DNA from 4 places in the Enterobacter sp. WI-ESBL-E8 genome. Region 1 is predicted to be linked to each of the others. Evidence: predicted binding sites of a transcription regulator. Region 1 holds the regulator's gene; each other region holds the start of a gene.
The links. The regulator CRP, encoded in region 1, controls carbon source genes, mostly activating them, when cyclic AMP is high. The targets are predictions, from matches to a motif close to ATGTGANNNNNNTCACAT.
Positions count from the first base shown of each region.

Region 2: the regulator CRP is predicted to act here: its motif matches at 2,393-2,410, upstream of ACWHWP_RS02700 (glycine dehydrogenase).
Region 3: the regulator CRP is predicted to act here: its motif matches at 2,797-2,814, upstream of ACWHWP_RS11780 (iron-containing alcohol dehydrogenase).
Region 4: the regulator CRP is predicted to act here: its motif matches at 2,769-2,786, upstream of ompW (outer membrane protein OmpW).

Region 1 covers NZ_JBRWXJ010000001.1:4,597,561-4,602,256, reverse strand. Annotated here, with positions in the region: gene argD (bifunctional acetylornithine/succinyldiaminopimelate transaminase) at 1-604, shown strand, start outside; gene ACWHWP_RS22010 (YccS/YhfK family putative transporter) at 601-2,688, opposite strand; gene crp (cAMP-activated global transcriptional regulator CRP) at 2,746-3,378, opposite strand; gene ACWHWP_RS22000 (OsmC family protein) at 3,690-4,094, shown strand; gene ACWHWP_RS21995 (phosphoribulokinase) at 4,174-4,696, opposite strand, start outside.
Region 2 covers NZ_JBRWXJ010000001.1:559,552-564,247, forward strand. Annotated here, with positions in the region: gene pmbA (metalloprotease PmbA) at 89-1,441, shown strand; gene cybC (cytochrome b562) at 1,480-1,866, shown strand; gene ACWHWP_RS02695 (Hok/Gef family protein) at 1,937-2,092, opposite strand; gene ACWHWP_RS02700 (glycine dehydrogenase) at 2,511-2,849, shown strand; gene ACWHWP_RS02705 (SFCGS family glycine-rich protein) at 2,860-3,222, shown strand; gene ACWHWP_RS02710 (DUF4312 family protein) at 3,225-3,524, shown strand; gene ACWHWP_RS02715 (DUF4311 domain-containing protein) at 3,547-4,323, shown strand; gene ACWHWP_RS02720 (DUF4310 family protein) at 4,337-4,696, shown strand, end outside.
Region 3 covers NZ_JBRWXJ010000001.1:2,446,091-2,450,786, reverse strand. Annotated here, with positions in the region: gene ACWHWP_RS11795 (DeoR/GlpR family DNA-binding transcription regulator) at 1-542, opposite strand, end outside; gene ACWHWP_RS11790 (D-threonate 4-phosphate dehydrogenase) at 544-1,530, opposite strand; gene dtnK (D-threonate kinase) at 1,523-2,740, opposite strand; gene ACWHWP_RS11780 (iron-containing alcohol dehydrogenase) at 2,914-4,056, shown strand; gene ACWHWP_RS11775 (dihydrodipicolinate synthase family protein) at 4,074-4,696, shown strand, end outside.
Region 4 covers NZ_JBRWXJ010000001.1:2,796,430-2,801,125, forward strand. Annotated here, with positions in the region: gene yedE (selenium metabolism membrane protein YedE/FdhT) at 120-1,331, shown strand; gene yedF (sulfurtransferase-like selenium metabolism protein YedF) at 1,328-1,561, shown strand; gene ACWHWP_RS13345 (hypothetical protein) at 1,754-1,927, opposite strand; gene ompW (outer membrane protein OmpW) at 2,073-2,705, opposite strand; gene ACWHWP_RS13355 (YkgJ family cysteine cluster protein) at 2,988-3,392, shown strand; gene ACWHWP_RS13360 (YciC family protein) at 3,418-4,161, shown strand; gene ACWHWP_RS13365 (septation protein A) at 4,217-4,696, shown strand, end outside.

The DNA.
Region 1 (4,696 bases):
GGAATTCCTGAAAGGGCTGCGCGAACTGTGCGACGAGCATCAGGCGCTGCTGGTCTTTGATGAAGTTCAGTGCGGAATGGGCCGTACCGGGGATCTGTTTGCCTACATGCACTACGGCGTGACGCCGGATATTCTGACCAGCGCCAAAGCGCTCGGCGGCGGCTTCCCGGTGAGTGCAGTATTGACGACCCAGGATATCGCCTCCGCGTTCCACGTGGGCTCTCACGGCTCTACCTACGGCGGCAACCCGCTGGCGAGCGCTGTGGCGGGTGCCGCGTTTGATATTATCAACACGTCTGAGGTGTTGAACGGCGTGAACGCGAAGCGCGAGCTGTTCGTAAAACACCTGCAAAAGATTGACGACCAGTACGACGTGTTCAGCGAGATCCGCGGGATGGGGCTGCTGATTGGTGCCGAGCTGAAGCCGCAGTACAAAGGCCGCGCGCGCGATTTCCTGCACGCCGCCGCCCACGAAGGGGTGATGGTGCTGAACGCGGGTCCGGACGTGATGCGTTTTGCACCGTCGCTGGTGGTGGAAGACAAAGACATTGAAGACGGGTTAACCCGTTTTGCCGCTGCGGTCGCGAAGATCGTAAAAGGTTAATACGCCGTCCGCTTCAGCCTGCGGGTGAGCCAAATCCCGTGATGTGGACGCTGACGCCATGCCACCGACGAAATGGTGTGCATGGTGTTCAGATGCCCCAGAATGCGCTGTAAATGCTGCTCCAGGGTGCTCATGGGCCCGTGGGTTAACGTCTCCGGCGCTTCCAGAATGTTCGAATCTCCCGACTCGCCCGGCGAGTCATATTCCAGGCGCTGCTGACATCGCTGCAGCGCAATTTCACACGACTGCAGGTAACGTTGGGCCAGGTCTGGCGTCAGCATCGTGTGCTCGCGCGCCAGCGTTGTCATGGCGTTAATATGCTCGACGATAAACTGGCTGTGCGTCACCCAGAGCTTCATGTCCGCCAGATAGTGCGAGTTAAAGCCCGGCTCCTGCATCGCCTGGTTGAGCGAGTTAAACAGGGCGTTATGCGCCTGGTTGACCTTCATGCGCTGATAGGCCAGCGGGGAGGGCTGCGGGTCGTCGCTCAGGATCAATCGAATGGCCTGCTGGTCGGCCTCCAGCGCGTCGTGGGCGTTCTGCCTGAGCAGCCCGCTTTGCCACTGCGGCCACAGCCAGACCATGCCGCCAAAGGCAATCAGGCAGCCAATGAGGGTATCAATCAGCCTGGCGACAATAAACTGTTCACCATTGAGCGTGAGCAGCTGCAGGGTATACACCGCCGTCACCGTAAAGCCCACCATCGCCCAGCCGTAGTTTTTGCGGATAATCAGGTAGCTCACCAGCGTAATCGCTAACATCCCTGCCAGGGTATAACCTTCCGGCACGTGGAAGTGCAGCGTCACGCCCGCAATAATCAGCCCCGCCATCGTTCCGCCGGCCCGGTGCAGAATACGCACCCGCGTGGCGCCGTAGCCGTTCTGGGTGACAAACAGCACGGTCATTAAGATCCAGTAGGGTTTCGGCAGATGCAGCGCCATGCCCATCAGGCTGGCGGTACTGAGCATTACGCTGATCCTGGCGGCGTTACGCAGGGCGGATGATTTAAGAGAAAGATAGCTTCTGAGCGCGGGCAGTAGCGGCAGCCGCTTTTGCTTATCCGCCATCAGATCGCGGGGATAAAGCGGGCGCTGCGTGCGCAGCACGCGGGCGATGCGGCTGAAGTGCCAGGCGGCAAACTGGCCAACCGGGTTATCCGGATGCTGGCGTGCGATTTTCTCCAGCGCGCCGAGCTGTTTTTCCATGTTAAAGCGCGTGGGGTAGCGGTGGTAGAGAATATCGTCAGCCAGGACCCGCAGACGTGCCGATACGGTCTGCGCGTTCCAGCGGATCACCGCTTCGGCGTGGCTGCGCTCGACCAGCTTTTGTACCTCCTGCGGATGGTGAAGGCTAACGGAGATATGTTCCTGCAGATCGAGCCCGACCTGGAAGGTGCGCAGCAGCCGTTTGTATTCGTGGTTCTTGTTGGCGGCGAGCATGTGCAGCTGCTGATAGCACTGGCTTATCAAATCCACCACCTTTTGCTGGCGCGTCAGCAGAGGCGGCAAGGATTTTTCCGGATCGGTATGCTGGGTGAGCAGGGTATATTTGGCTTCGCAGTAATCCGCCAGCTGCACATAGAGCAGGCTCAGGGATTCGCGCAGCGGCTGTTCGCGCCACAGCCAGAACCAGAACCAGTTGAACAGCCCGTACCACAGCGTCCCCAGAGCGTAGATCAGCAGCGGCTCCCACACCGGCATATTCCCGGCGAGGCTCAGCGTGAAAATGGCCGCAATCAGCGAGGCGGGAAGCAGGCGGGCGTGCAGCGAGCTGATTTCGGCGGTGACGCCGAGGGTCATGGCCAGCACGGTCAGGATCAGCGGCAGCGGGATGTCCCGGGCAAGCAGAAGCTGTACGGCGAGGCTGCAGCCCGCAAACAGGCAGCCGCCAATAGTCAGACGTTTGAAAAAGCGCTTATGCGGCGTGTCCAGACCGGCGATGTTGCAGCAGGCGGGCACGAGAGAAAACAGCAGACCTTGCTGAAGATGTCCGAGGATCAAGCCCACGGCCACAGGAAGACACAACACCAGCGTTTGTCGCAGTGCGTAGTTAACTTCGGGGTGATAGATCAGCCTGCGCCACATGGGGAGTAGAGACAAAAACGGCGTGACACCCTGCGGTGACACGCCGTTTAAGCGGAATTAACGCGTTCCGTAGACCACGATGGTTTTACCGTGGGCGGAGATCAGGTTTTGATCTTCCAGCATTTTCAGGATACGGCCCACTGTCTCACGGGAACAACCGACGATCTGACCAATTTCCTGACGGGTAATTTTAATTTGCATGCCGTCCGGGTGGGTCATTGCGTCTGGCTGTTTCGCCAGGTTCAGCAGCGTTTGTGCAATACGGCCAGTTACGTCCAGGAAGGCGAGGTTACCCACTTTCTCAGAGGTGACCTGCAGACGGCGCGCCATCTGGGAAGAAAGACGCATCAGGATGTCAGGGTTAACCTGAATCAGCTGACGGAACTTCTTGTAAGAAATTTCAGCCACTTCACATGCTGTCTTTGCACGAACCCAGGCGCTACGTTCCTGGCCCTCTTCAAACAGGCCCAGTTCACCGATGAAATCGCCCTGGTTCAGATAAGAAAGGATCATCTCTTTCCCTTCTTCATCTTTGATCAGCACTGCCACCGAGCCTTTAACGATGTAATACAACGTTTCCGCTTTTTCACCCTGGTGAATCAGCGTGCTCTTCGATGGGTACTTATGAATGTGGCAATGAGACAAGAACCATTCGAGAGTCGGGTCTGTTTGCGGTTTGCCAAGCACCATGCGCTGTTATCCTCTGTTATAAGCTGTCACCAGAGTCATCAGATGCATCCGGACTCTGGGGTTGCAATCGAATTCTTACCCATACCCTGGGAAGTCGGCTACCGTAACGTTTCGCAGCCAGTAAAGTTTGATGTCCTCTGCATACACGTGTAACGTCAATGTATTACTGTAGCATCCTGAGTGTTTTAGCATAGCTTTCGCCGCGTGTCTCCTGGTGTCTCGCTTCAGCATGATGCAGGTCGCCTTCCATTGCGAGAAATGTAACGCACGCGTAATCTGTCACCAAAAATGCAACGTTGGAGTTCAAAAATATGCAAGCGCGCGTGAAGTGGGTTGAAGGTTTAACGTTCCTGGGCGAGTCCGCGTCAGGACACCAGATTTTGATGGATGGTAACTCCGGCGATAAAGCGCCAAGCCCAATGGAAATGGTGCTGATGGCGGCAGGCGGATGCAGCGCGATTGACGTGGTGTCGATTCTGCAAAAAGGCCGTCATGACGTGACGGATTGCGAGGTCAAACTCACCTCAGAGCGCCGGGAAGAGGCACCACGCCTGTTCACCCACATTAATCTTCACTTTGTTGTCACCGGTAAAGCGCTGAAAGACGCGGCGGTCTCACGCGCGGTGGACCTGTCTGCGGAGAAGTACTGCTCTGTGGCGTTAATGCTGGAGAAAGCGGTAAAAATTACCCATTCGTATGAAGTGATCGAGGCTTAATCTTTTGGCGGGTGGCGCTGCGCTTACCCGCCCTACGGATTGTAGGCCCGGTAAGCGCAGCGCCACCGGGCAAAAATGATTATGCGATCTGCTTCCCTTCCATCAGCCGCTCCACCAGCGGCGTCATGATAAGCTCCATTGCCAGTCCCATTTTTCCGCCCGGCACCACCAATGTATTCATGTGCGAAATAAACGAGCCCTGCAGCATCGCCAGCAGCCAGGGGTAATCGATGCCTTCAAGATTGCGGAAATGGATCACCACAAAGCTCTCATCCAGAGAAGGGATCGTTTTGGCGGCAAACGGGTTGGAGGTGTCCACCGTCGGCACGCGCTGGAAGTTAATGTGCGTGCGGGAGAATTGCGGCGTTAAGTAATTGATGTAGTCTTCCATTGAGCGAACGACGGAATCCATCACCGCCTCGCGCGAGTGGCCGCGCTCGCTCATGTCACGCGTCAGCTTCTGGATCCACTCCAGGTTAACGATAGGAACCACCCCGACCAGCAGATCCACGTGGCGCGCCACGTCGTGCTGGGGCGTGACCACGCCGCCGTGTAACCCTTCGTAGAACAGCACGTCGGTGGGTTCCGGCAGCGGCTGCCAG
Region 2 (4,696 bases), 4.0 Mb from region 1:
TCCTTAAAAAAAGAGGCTAATGTTACCAGTTAAGACGCGCACTGAAAAACGGTTCTCTGTTAGACTTCAGATAACTCTCTCTTACAGTATGGCATTTGCGATGAAAGTAACCTCACAAGTTGAAGCGCAGCGTAAGATTCTGGAAGAAGCCGTCTCCACCGCGCTGATGCTTGCTTCAGAAAAATCAGATGGCGCCGAAGTGGCGGTCAGCAAAACCACCGGCATTAGCGTGAGCACCCGCTATGGCGAAGTGGAGAATGTTGAATTCAACAGCGATGGCGCGCTGGGGATCACGGTCTATCACCAGAATCGCAAAGGCAGTGCGTCATCCACCGATCTCAGTCCGGATGCCATCGCCCGTACGGTGCAGGCCGCGCTGGATATTGCCCGTTACACCTCGCCGGATCCTTACGCTGGCGTGGCGGATAAAGAGCTGCTGGCGTTTGATGCGCCGGATCTCGATCTTTTCCACCCGGCAGAGGTTACGCCGGACGAAGCGATTGAACTGGCTGCCCGCGCAGAGCAGGCGTCTTTGCAGGCTGACAAGCGCATCACCAATACCGAAGGCGGCAGCTTTAACAGCCACTACGGCATCAAAGTTTTCGGCAACAGCCACGGCATGCTGCAGGGCTACTGCTCCACCCGCCACTCGCTCTCCAGCTGCGTCATCGCCGAAGAGAACGGCGACATGGAGCGCGACTACGCCTACACGATTGGCCGCGCGTTGGGGGATTTACAGTCTCCGGAGTGGGTCGGTAAAGAGTGCGCCGAGCGCACGCTGTCCCGCCTGTCGCCGCGCAAGCTCTCCACCATGAAGGCCCCGGTCATTTTTGCCAACGAAGTGGCGACCGGTCTGTTTGGTCATCTGGTGGGCGCGATTGCCGGTGGCTCCGTTTACCGTAAATCGACCTTCCTGCTCGACTCGCTGGGCAAGCAGATCCTGCCGGAATGGCTGACCATCGAAGAGCATCCGCACCTGCTGAAAGGGCTGGCCTCCACGCCGTTCGACAGCGAAGGCGTGCGCACCGAACGTCGCGATATCATCAAAGACGGTATTCTGACCCAGTGGCTGCTGACCAACTACTCCGCGCGCAAGCTGGGGCTGAAAAGCACCGGTCACGCGGGCGGAATCCACAACTGGCGGATTGCCGGCCAGGGCCTCAACTTTGAGCAGATGCTGAAAGAGATGGGCACTGGTCTGGTGGTAACCGAGCTGATGGGCCAGGGCGTAAGCGGCATCACCGGGGATTACTCTCGCGGTGCGGCGGGCTTCTGGGTGGAAAACGGCGAAATCCAGTATCCGGTGAGCGAAATTACGATTGCCGGCAACCTGAAGGACATGTGGCGCAACATCGTTACGGTCGGTAACGATATTGAAACACGTAGCAATATACAGTGTGGTTCAGTTCTTCTGCCCGAAATGAAAATTGCGGGTCAATAAAGATAGCGTTTTGTTAATAATAAAAAAGGAAGTGAGCAATGCGTAAACACCTGTTAGCGATCGTCGCAGCTTCAACGCTGGTTCTTGGCTCTTCTGCGTTTGCTGCGGATCTTGAAGACGACATGGGCATCCTCGGTCAAAACCTGAAGGTGGTGCAGAAAACGGACAATGCGGCTGAAATGAAAGACGCACTGACCAAAATGCGTGAAGCGGCGCTGGACGCCCAAAAAGCCACCCCGCCAAAGCTGGAAAGCAAAGCGGCAGACAGTGCTGAAATGAAAGACTACCGCCACGGCTTTGACGTGCTGGTCGGCCAGATCGACGGCGCGCTGAAGCTCGCCAACGAAGGTAAAGTGAAAGAAGCCCAGGCGGCGGCCGAGCAGTTTGTGACTACGCGCAACACGTATCATAAAAAGTATCGTTAATTGGGTGCCTGAGCTGTACGTCCTTTCTCCGTATGCGGAGGCGCATTACGCGCCCCCGCATCTTTGCTCCTTACCGGTCGGAGCGACACTCCATCCGCGCTGTCACTTCAAGCGAGCCGTTTCGAAAACGGATCTCGCACAGTGTTTTCCTCGTCACCAGCGTTAAGATGATTATCGTCAAAGAAATAATCATCAAAACCCCGATACTTGGGTTTCTGCGTTTCATGGATGCCTCCTTGCTTTAAAGCTGGCGAGGTAGCAAACATCACGTGGCTAGACGTGTCGTTTACAGCCCCGCCCTGATTTACATTCAGGTAGGGGCTTTCCACTTTCCGTCCCATGCCTGAGACGGTCAGTCTCAAGCACCCGTCGCCACTCTAGCGAATCCCCATAAGAAAACCTTATCCACATCACATTTCTACGAGCCCGCTCGGAAACTTTTCCACTCTGCTTGCCTGTTCATTGCCGCTTAATAGCGTGACATTCATCACGCAAATACAGCGATTTATCCATATTCAGCGCATTTATGTGGCACAGATCACTGCTGCGGCTCGCCTTTCCACTTCGAAGTGGAAAACAACTCGCTACAAACAATTCCCCCTCAACGTTAGTTTTATTCCAGAGCCATTAACGGGGTAAGACCAGTGATTAACGGAGCGGTAATGAACGACGTTGGGGAACAGGCAGTGCAAACAGAGCAGCTCGCGAACACTATGCTGCAGCAGGTTTATGCCCTGCTGGCCCGGCACGACATCATCCCCAATGCGGTACAGGAACAGATGCTGACCTCCCACGTTCGCGCAATGGCGCACCGGTCCGTGACCGGCGAGCCGCTGCCGGAGGTTGAAGCGGAACTGTTCGACGAAATTTCACCGGATTCAATGCGGCTGGCACGTGAAGTGGTAGCGCAGTTTGGCAACCTTCCTGATGAAGAAGCCTGGCTGCTCTCCGTTCACTTTGAAGTCGCGAAAGACAACCTTTAAGGAGCAACACATGGAACAGATTACAGTCGTGATTGGCGATCGCCTGGGTAAAGGTCAGAAAGTGGCTGCGGGTGTGGAAAAAGCAGGTGGACGCGCGGTTGTCGTACCGGGTATGGCAGCCGATATGAAGCTCGGCGACGTGATGAAAGCGGAAAACGCCACCTTCGGCATCTCCTTCTGCGGCAGCGGCGGCGCGGGTGCCATCACGGCGCAAACCAAATATGGCTACAAAGCGAAATACGGCATGCGTTCCGTGGAAGAGGGCGTGACCGCCATCAACGAAGGCTGCAACGTGCTGGGCTTTGGCTTTATGGATAAAGAAGAGCTGGGCGAGCGTCTGGTACAGGCGTGGCAGAAGAAATACGGCGCATAAGCATGAAAGAACAGTTCACAACCACGGTGAGAGTGAAGGGCAAAGGCGACGCCAAAGCGCGCGCTTTTGCCGACGCGCTCAACCACGTTCAGGCCGCGGTGATGAAAGCCTCACCGCATATCTTACTGCGTATTGAGCCACAGGATGTGCAGGTCGTTCAGGCGCAAGAAGCGGTGCGAAAAGAAGCCTTTCTGTTCTTCTTTTTGCGCCGGGAAAGACGCACCTACAGCGTGGAGCTGGATGTGACCGTCAACGTGACCGCTATCAATCTTGACCAGGTGGATTTCGTCACGCAACGCTGATTATTCATAAAAGGGCAGACTGATGTTCTTAATTATATTAATAAAATCGCTCATCATCGGCGGCCTGGTAGGCGTCGGTGTCGGAGCCGGGGCTGCACGCATGTTTCATGCGCCTACCACTCAGGGTATGGGCGCGTTTCGTACGTTGGGGGAACTGAACTCCTGCGAAGGGGACCCAGCGTCTCACTTCTCCTTTGGGTTAGGTTTCTTCTTTAACGCCTGGGCCTCTTCCGTGGCCGCAGGGGCTTTCACACAGGACGTTGACCACCGCATCATCCCGAACTGGGGTGCTGCTGCACTGATGATCAAAAACCGTAACGTCGGCGAAACGCTGCACGATCCGCGCAAAATGGCGATTGCCTGCGGCCTGATCGGCATGATTGTCGTGACCTTCCTTAACCTTACCGCCTCCTCCGTACCGGCTGCGCTTCAGGTCACCGCCGTCAAGGTGCTGGTGCCGGCGGCAAACCTGCTGGTCAACACCGTGATGCCGGTGATCTTCTGGCTGGCGGCCATCGACGCGGGTAAAAAATCGGGCTTCTGGGCGACCATTTTCGGCGGCGCAGCGCAGCTGATTATGGGCAACGCCGTGCCGGGCCTGGTGCTGGGGATCCTGATTGGTAAAGGCGTAGAGGAGAGCGGCTGGAACCACGTCACCAAAGTGATGATGGCGGCTATCGTCCTGCTGTTCGTGCTGAGCGGCTTCTTCCGCGGCTTCGACATGAAGATGATCGAATCCTTCCATCTGACCGTGCCGAACTGGCTCGACATGATCCACAACTCGCTCAGCGGTAAATAACAGGAGCCTCTACATGGAACAGAATAAAGGTTTTTGGTATGCCGACTGGTCGTTCCCGATCTTCGTTGGCCTGCTCTCCTCCGGCGTGTTTGCCGGGACGCACATGTACTACCTCTACGGCATCGGCGCGTTTAACGAAGTGGCCTTTGTGGCGATGCTGAAAGCGGGGATTGATACCGGCGTCTACGGCGCGGTGGCGGCGTTCGGCGCAAGCTTCCTGTTCGCCCGCATTATCGAAGGCTCGCTGGTCGGTATTCTCGACATCGGCGGCGCCATTCAGACCGGCGTGGGCCTTGGCGTTCCGGCGCTGCTGCTGGGCGCGGGGATCATGTTCCCGGTGACCAACTTCATTGCCGCGCTGATTACCGGCCTG
Region 3 (4,696 bases), 2.2 Mb from region 1:
ATGCCGCGGGTGATATCCCAGCCGTTGCAGCTGACAAAAGCCACGTCCGGCCAGACGTTTTGCAGCAGGCGACGCCCGTGTTCACCGATGCAGGACTGGCTCGAGTCATCAATGCGCCCGCCGATGATCGTCACCTCAATCTGGCGGAACTCCGAGAGAAACAGCGCGATGTGCAGGTCGCTGGTGATCACGCGAAGCGGCAGATGCGTCAGCTGGCGCGCGAGTTCAATCATCGTGGTACCGGCATCAAGCACAATGGCGTCACCCGCCTTAACGAAGCTCGCGGCCGCGCTGGCGATGGCGTGTTTCTCCGCCAGGCTGCGCTGCATTTTTTCATGCGTCGTGGGCTGGGAAGGAATAAACCGGTTGAGGGTGACCCCGCCATGGGTACGGCTGATCACCCCTTCCTGATCGAGCTTGATCAAGTCCCGGCGAATCGTCGCCGGCGAGGCATCGGTAATCGCCACCAGCTGATCCACCGTCACCAGATTGTGCCCTTTCAGGTAATCCATTATCTGCTCTAACCGGTTATATCCCTTCATATCATTCCCGTGTGATTTGCATAGCCAACTGAATAGACACCGTCATGCTCTCAGACTTGGCTTTACCGGTCCATGCAATATCGAACGCGGTTCCGTGGTCTGCAGAGGTACGGATAAACGGCAAGCCGGCGGTGATGTTCACCCCGTCGTAAAAGCCGAGCAATTTTAGCGGAATATGCCCCTGATCGTGATACATCGCAACGACCATGTCATACATTCCTTCGTGGCATTGCATAAATACCGTATCCGGCGGACACGGTCCGGTGACGTTTAACCCCTGCGCTTTCATCGCCGCAACGGCCGGGGCGACAATCTTGATCTCTTCATCACCAAACAGGCCGTTCTCCCCCGCATGCGGGTTAACGCCGGCAACCGCGATGCGAGGATGCTCAAACCCGACGCGCTTGAGGAAGCTATCCGCAATGCCAATCACGGTTTTTACCCGATCCTGATTGAGCGTATCAAGGAATTTGCGCAGCGCAATGTGGGTGGTGATGTGAATCACCTTCAGCTTATCGGTATACAGCACCATGGCGTAATCTTTGCTGTTGGTCAGATGCGCCAGCAGCTCGGTATGCCCCGGATAAAGGTGACCGGCCAGGTGTAGTGCCTCTTTGTTCAGGGGCGCCGTTGCAATTGCTTTCACCTCGCCCGCCATCGCCAGCTCGGTGGCGCGCTTCACGCAGCGATAGGCCAGATCCCCTGCCGCAGCCTGCACGACGCCCGGCTGGAGCGCATCGGGTTCCGCAAGCGGTTCGTCAAGCACGTTGATCACGCCAGGGGCAAAACGCGCGTCGCTCACCGCGTCGATAATCCGCATATCCGCCTGCCCGGCGATCCCTTTCTCCAGCACCCGCTGCAGCGTTCTGGCACAGCCCACCACCACCACGGGCGCCCCTGACAGCTCGCCCCCGGTGAGGGATTTGATAATGATTTCCGGGCCAATGCCGGCCGGGTCACCCATGGTTACAGCGATGATTTTAGTCACTCAGTCTCTCCTCGATAAAATGCAAAACCTCAAGCAGCGTCTCTTCCTTTCCGAAGCCCCCTGCTTTGGTCATTACCGGCCGCTGCCAGCTACAGCCCAGAAATTGTCCGACCGGTACGCACCGTGCGATGCACCCGGTGATTTCAAACCCGCGGGCATCCAGTGCCCTTGCGACGGCCATCGCCACATCGCCACCGGAGACGTACAGCGCGTCCGGCTCGTGCACCGCAAGCACCTGTCGGGTCAGCTCGCCTAAAAACGTACAGATCTTTTCGCCCAGGCCCGCGCGGGTGACGTGATGCTGCAGGCAGAGCTGCTCCACCTGATGGCGAGCCTCGAGGCCCGCGCAGGTATGTACGATGCAGTGATGCCCAGCCTGGAGCACCCGCGCAATTTCTTCGATATAACTGGCCGCGTCGCTGCGCAAAGCGTCATTCACATCAATGAATACCGACGTGACGCCCCTCTTGCCTTTAGCCCGCGTAATTTGTCGTTGAGCGATCTCACTCATCGAGCCCACCACGGCCAGCAGCTGTTTGCGTCGCGCCGGAGCCAGATGGCGGGCCAGCGCATCGCACAGCCCGGCCGAGCCCACCAGCAGCGGGGTCTGCGCGCAGCCCAGCGCGGCGGCGATAATAGCGTCCAGCTCCTCGTCGGTCTGCGCATCAACGATGATCCACTCCGTTCCCTGCGCCAGTTCGGCTGTCAGCGTTTCCACGGTCACGTTTTTAACGCTCACGTCGGTAAACAGGTCAGCTATAGCGGCAGACGGGACGGGCGTTTTGGGATCGCTGGCAAATTCGGTTTCATTCACCGGAATGCCGTTTACCAGACACCTGCCGTGCCGCGTGATGCGCCCTGCCGCAGGGTATGCCGGGGCCACGATCGCCTGGCGCTTGCCGCTTAACGCCTTCAGGGCTTGTGCTTCCGCCCCCGCGTTGCCGCGCAGCGTGGAATCCATCTTTTTGATGAGCCAGCGGGCATCTTCGATATCCGCCCCGAGCGCGGCCACCTTTTCCGCCGCCTGCGATGCCCGCAGCGCCCGGGAATCGGTGTTGACGATCAGCGCATCGGTCGGCTGGGTAAAAGGCGTATGAAACGCCACGCTGACTTTTTTGCCGCACAGCGCCAGGCTGACGCCGGCATCGTTAGCGCCGGTAAAGTCATCCGCGACGACTACCACCTCTCTGTATAGATTGTTCACTTTCATCCCCACTCCGGGTTCGCCTTTCCTGTTAATGATTATATTCAATCATGATTGATTATATGTGAGCAAGATCAAGTTAATCAGTTTGCGAATAAATTATAAATTTAGCCACACAATGACCATGAAGCGTCTTATTTGAGCGAAATCAATCATGGACACAGAGACAGGAGAAAAGCGTGGTAACAATCAACAGCACCATTATTAGCGGCGCGAATGCCATCGCCGCCATCAGGCCGTTACTGAATGATAAAGCGCAGCTTTTGCTGGTGACGGACGGTAATATTGCGCGTCTGGAGGCGGCAAAGCAGATCCGCGCAATCCTCGAAGAGAACGGCCGCCGCGTCACGATTATCGACACGGTGCCGCCTGAACCCTCCCACCACGACGTGAGCCAGCTGCTCGCCGGGCTAACGGGAACGTTTGGGCTGGTCGTCGGGCTCGGCGGGGGTAGCGTCCTGGATGTGGCCAAGCTGCTTTCCGTGCTCTGCCATCCGCAGTCACCGGGGCTGGAGAGCCTGCTGGCGGGCACAAAACCCGTGGCGCGCATCCCCTCGCTGCTGATCCCGGCCACGGCAGGAACCGGATCGGAAGCCACGCCGAACGCCATTCTGGCTATCCCGGAGCAAAACACGAAGGTGGGCATTATCTCCCACGTCCTGTTGCCCGATTACGTCGCTCTGCTGCCGGAGCTGACGACCAGCATGCCCGCGCACATTGCCTCATCCACCGGGATTGATGCCCTGTGCCATTTGATTGAGTGTTTCACCTCAACGGTCGCCAACCCGGTCAGCGATAACGTCGCGCTGATGGGCCTGTCAAAGCTGCTCAACAACATTGAAACGGCCTGTGCCGAACCGGGCAACCTGCTGGCGAAGCTGGAGATGCTGTGGGCGTCTTACTACGGCGGAGCCGCCATTGCGCACGCCGGCACGCATCTGGTTCACGCCCTTTCCTATCCGCTCGGCGGCAAATATCACCTGCCGCACGGCGTCGCCAACGCCATTCTGCTGGCGCCCTGCATGCGAGCGGTGCGTCCACACTGCGTGACGAAATTTGCGCAGGTCTGGGATTTGGTGCCCGGCGCGGAGACGTCGCTGTCAGACGAGGAGAAATCCCACGCGCTGGTGGATTACTTTGCCGCGCTGGTGCGCAGGCTCAACCTGCCGGACAACCTGGAGACGCTGGGTGTCCCGCGCGAGGACATCGCCGCACTGAGCGATGCGGCCCTTAACGTTAAGCGGCTAATGAACAACGCCCCGTGCCAGGTGAACCATGACGAAGTGCAGGCAATTTACCGGACGCTGTTTCCCCAACATTAATATCGAAGGAGTGAGAAATGCGAAACACAATCAGGGGCGTGCTGACGGCCATCGTGACCCCCTTTGACGCGGAAGGCGCGCTGAATCTGTCGGGCCTTAAGCGGCAGATTGACCGTCAGCTCAGCGCGGGCAACGGCATCTTCTGCGGCGGCACCAACGGCGAGTTCTTCGTGCTGAACGAAGAGGAAAAAATCGCCGTCACCCGTACCTGCGTAGAAACTGTTGCCGGGCGCGCACCGGTCGTGGCGCACATTGGGGAAATCTCAACCCGCGACACCATCCGTCTGGGGAAACAGATCGCCGCCCTGGGCGTCGATGCCGTATCCGTCATTACCCCTTACTTCGTGCCTCTAAAGCAGGCAGAGCTTGTCGCGCACTACACCGCGATCGCCGACGCGCTGACCGTACCGGTATTTCTGTACAACATACCGGCCCGTACCGGCAACACCATAGAGCCCGCCACCGCACGCGCCCTGGCCGAACATCCCAACATCATCGGCATCAAGGACAGCGCCGGGAGCTACGAGAGCCTGCGCGGATTCCTCAATGCGGTAAGCGACGTTGACGGGTTCGACGTGCTCAACGGTCCGGACTCGCTGATCCACCAGGGCTTCGTTGACGGCTGTTCGGCCTGCATTTC
Region 4 (4,696 bases), 1.8 Mb from region 1:
GGATTAGGTCAAAATTGATCCTGTCGATATTTTCGGTGTGAATGGCTTTTCAACCCTTGCCATAAGCGTATTATCTGGTCTCTTTTAAGTATTAACCTTCTGAGTTCAGAGGCTTATTCATGTCATGGCAATACTTCAAACAGACTTACCTGGTTAAGTTCTGGTCACCTGTCCCGGCCGTCATTGCGGCGGGCATTCTCTCTACTTACTACTTCGGCATTACAGGCACCTTCTGGGCAGTTACCGGCGAGTTCACCCGCTGGGGTGGGCAACTGCTGCAACTGGCTGGCGTGCATACCGAAGAGTGGGGATACTTTAAACTCATTCATCTGGACGGCACGCCGCTAACCCGCATCGACGGCATGATGATCATCGGCATGTTCGGCGGCTGTTTTGCTGCTGCGCTGTGGGCAAATAACGTCAAGCTCAGGATGCCCAAAAGCCGGATCCGCATTTTGCAGGCGGTTGCCGGCGGTATCATTGCCGGATTCGGCGCGCGCCTGGCGATGGGGTGTAACCTTGCCGCCTTCTTTACCGGGATCCCTCAGTTTTCGCTGCATGCCTGGTTCTTTGCTGTCGCTACGGCCATCGGCTCTTACTTTGGCGCTAAATTTACCCTTCTGCCGCTGTTTCGTATTCCCGTCAAAATGGTCAAAGTGAGCGCCGCGTCGCCGCTGACGCAAAAGCCCTCTCAGGCGCGTCGCCGTTTCCGCCTCGGTATGTTGGTCTTTTTCGCTATGGTGGCATGGGCGCTGTGTACGGCCATGAACCAGCACAAACTCGGCCTGGCAATGCTGTTCGGCGTGGGTTTTGGCCTGCTCATTGAACGCGCGCAGATCTGCTTCACCTCAGCGTTTCGCGATATGTGGATCACCGGCCGCACGATGATGGCGAAGGCGATTATCGCCGGGATGGCGGTCAGCGCCATCGGGATCTTCAGCTATGTTCAGCTAGGCGTCGAACCGAAAATCATGTGGGCCGGTCCTAACGCGGTTATTGGCGGTCTGCTGTTTGGCTTCGGAATTGTGCTGGCCGGCGGATGTGAAACCGGCTGGATGTACCGCGCCGTTGAAGGTCAGGTGCATTACTGGTGGGTAGGCCTGGGGAATGTTATTGGCTCAACAATCCTGGCGTACTTCTGGGACGATCTCTCCCCGGCGCTAGCCACGAGCTGGGATAAGGTCAACCTGCTGAGCGCTTTCGGTCCGCTCGGCGGCCTGCTGGTCACCTATGGCCTGCTGCTTGTCGCTTTTTTACTGGTCGTCGCGCAGGAGAAACGGTTCTTTCGTCGTGCCACCGTCAAAACTGAAACGCAGGAGAATGCTGCATGAAAGATATCGTGCCTGACTACCGCCTGGATATGGTCGGTGAACCTTGCCCTTACCCGGCCGTCGCGACGCTTGAAGCGCTCCCGCAGCTTAAAAAAGGTGAAATTCTGGAAGTGGTGAGCGACTGCCCGCAGTCCATTAACAACATTCCGCTGGATGCCAAAAATCACGGCTACACCGTGCTGGACATCCAGCAGGATGGCCCGACCATTCGCTATTTGATTCAAAAATGATCGCTGAAGGCCTCGTAAGGGGCCTTTATCGCTTTGAATTGTAAGGCGTGTTGATCCACGGCAAAACCCAAACCTTCGACTTAAGTAAAATCTTATATCCCTTTTAAAGGAGGTTTTAGCGGTTTGATGTATTTACGAGCTTTACTGGTTTTCACCCTATTGATTCCCTTTCACGCACTCTCCCTGAATTTCTCATCTACCTTCCTGCGCCTTAATTGTCCGGAAAGAGGGCTCGTCGAGATTATTCTGCACGTTTACGACCATACGCAGGAAAGGTGGCGCGGTCATTTCGAAACCGGTGCGGGACACAAGCGCGCGGGAGATACCGAAATTATCCCGTTTGCGAATGGCGATATTCTTTTCCATTCCACGTCCAGCGACGCTTTCAGCTATTTATATGATGGGGAAAAGGTCCTGAGGCATTGCGTAAAACTTGATGAGCGACCGGTGTATCCGTCGTTTTGAAGCGTGCAAAACAAACTGGCCACCGCGTGGCCAGTTTGACGGGAGATCAGAAACGATAACCCGCAGAGAACATAAATACCCACGGGTCGAGGCGAGTGCTGATGCTTTGCTGCTGACCGCCCGCTTTGAAGCGTACGTCGGTATCAATATCCATATACCAGACGGAGGCGTTGATTAACCAGTCGCGGTTAATCAGATAATCCAGCCCGACCTGCCCTGCCATCCCCCACGAATCTTTCAGGCTGAGATCGGTCAGACCGGCCTCTTTCCCGGTATCGTTAAACTTCTCATCAAAGAAGGTGGTGTAGTTCACGCCCGCGCCAATATAAGGACGCACCTTGCTGCTTGAATCACCAAAGTACCACTGCGCCATCAGCGTTGGCGGCAGATGATGCACCGTGGCGATATCACCGGTTGGTCCAAGACCTACGCGATGACGGAAAGGCGTTGCGGCCAGAAGCTCAACACCAATGTTATCCGTCGCCATATAGGTAAAGGTTAACCCTAGCTGGGTGTTATTACTGACGTTAAAACCGCCCATCCCCAGCACGTTATCAGAACCTTCAGTTGGACGAACCGTAGCCGAACCGGCACGAATAAAGAATTCGCCTGCTTCATGCGCATACGCGCCGCCAGAGAGACTGCTTAATACAAGGGCTGCCACCGCTAATTTTTTCATATCCGCTCCATCGTTGTGGTTTTAATCGCGGGTGAGAATATACTCACAAAAGAGTATTAAGTGATCTGCCGCAGATCACATTAAAACCAGTAATTTAACATTCATTGATCTGGGTTAATTTTTTGTGGCACATCAAAAAGCAATAAGTTGTTTCCATGTCAATTTTTGGCATTTCACAGTTACATAATTTTCTCATTTCCCCCTCTTGCTCTTCCTCTGGCGGCTGGATAATTTAGCGCTCTCACAAGTTGATTTGATGCGTTCTTCATTTGCAGGTGTGCCATGAGTGATAAAAACCCGTGCATGACGTGCGGAGCCTGTTGTGCGTATTTTCGAGTCTCTTTCTACTGGGCCGAAGCCAGCGATGGCGGCGGTACCGTTCCGGTTCATCTCACAGAGCCGCTAACGCCTTTTCTGCGCTGCATGAGCGGCACGAACCAAAAACAGGTCCGCTGTGCGGCGCTACAGGGTGAGCCCGGGGTTTCTACCCGGTGTTCTATCTATGAGGATCGTCCCAGCCCGTGCCGGGAATTTGCCATGTCGGGAGAAGATGGGCAGGTCAATAAATCCTGCAATCGCGCCCGGGCGCGCGTTGGATTACCGCCGCTTTACAAAGATATGCTTTTCCATACAAGCCTTGATGCTGCCACAGCAGGCGCATCCGGTGTACAATTGCCGGCTAATTAACACCTGCAATACTCAAGGAGAGTGCATGTCTATCACGGCGAAGTCTGTCTACCGTGACACGGGAAACTTTTTCCGCAATCAGTTCATAACCTTTTTACTGATCGCGTTGCTTTGCGCCTTTATCACGGTGGTGCTGGGTCATGCGTTCTCACCGAGTGAAGAACAGATTGCCAGCCTGAGCCAGGGCGACCATCTTGCGGGAAGCGTGGGGTTGTTTGAGCTGGTGCAAAACATGACGCCGGAGCAGCAGCAAATTCTGCTGCGGGCCTCTGCCGCATCCACCTTCTCAGGCCTTATTGGTAATGCGGTTCTGGCGGGCGGCGTTTTACTGATGATTCAGCTGGTATCGGCGGGTCACCGGATCAGCGCCTTACGGGCGATTGGTGCCAGCGCGCCGGTCTTGCCTAAGCTGTTTATCCTGATCTTTTTAACCACCCTGCTGGTGCAAATGGGGATTATGCTGGTCGTGGTGCCGGGTGTGTTACTGGCTATCGTGCTCTCCTTTGCCCCGGTCATGGTTGTGCAGGACAAAATGGGTATTTTTACCGCGATGCGCAGCAGCATCAGACTGGCATGGGCTAATATGCGTCTGGTGGCTCCCGCCGTGATCGGCTGGCTGCTCGCCAAAACGCTCCTCTTACTGTTTGCACCGAATTTTGCAGTATTAACGCCAAACGTTGGTGCAGTGGTAGCGAATACGCTGAGCAATCTGATTTCAGCGGTACTGCTGGTCTACCTGTTCCGCCTGTATATGTTAATTCGTCAGTAATCCAGAGGCGGGGACATCGCTGTCTCCCGCCCCGCTCAGAAGATGGAATCACAGAATGAAGCAGTTTCTTGATTTTTTACCGCTCGTGGTCTTTTTTGCTTTTTATAAGCTGTATGACATTTATGCCGCGACCACTGCGCTGATCGTTGCGACCGCTGTTGTACTGATCTACAGCTGGGTTCGCTATCGTAAAGTCGAAAAAATGGCGCTGATCACGTTCGTCCTGGTCGCCGTGTTCGGCGGGCTTACTCTGTTCTTCCACAACGATGAATTTATTAAGTGGAAAGTGACCGTGATTTACGCGCTGTTTGCGGGTGCATTGCTAATCAGCCAGTGGGTAATGAAAAAGCCGCTGATCCAGCGCATGCTGGGCAAAGAGCTGGCCCTGCCTCAGGAAGTCTGGTCGCGTCTGAATATCGCCTGGGCGGTCTTCTTTATTCTCTGCGGCCTCGCCAACATCTATATCGCCTTCTGGCTGCCGCAGAATATCTGGGTCAACTTTAAGGTCTTCGGCCTGACCGCGCTGACGCTTATC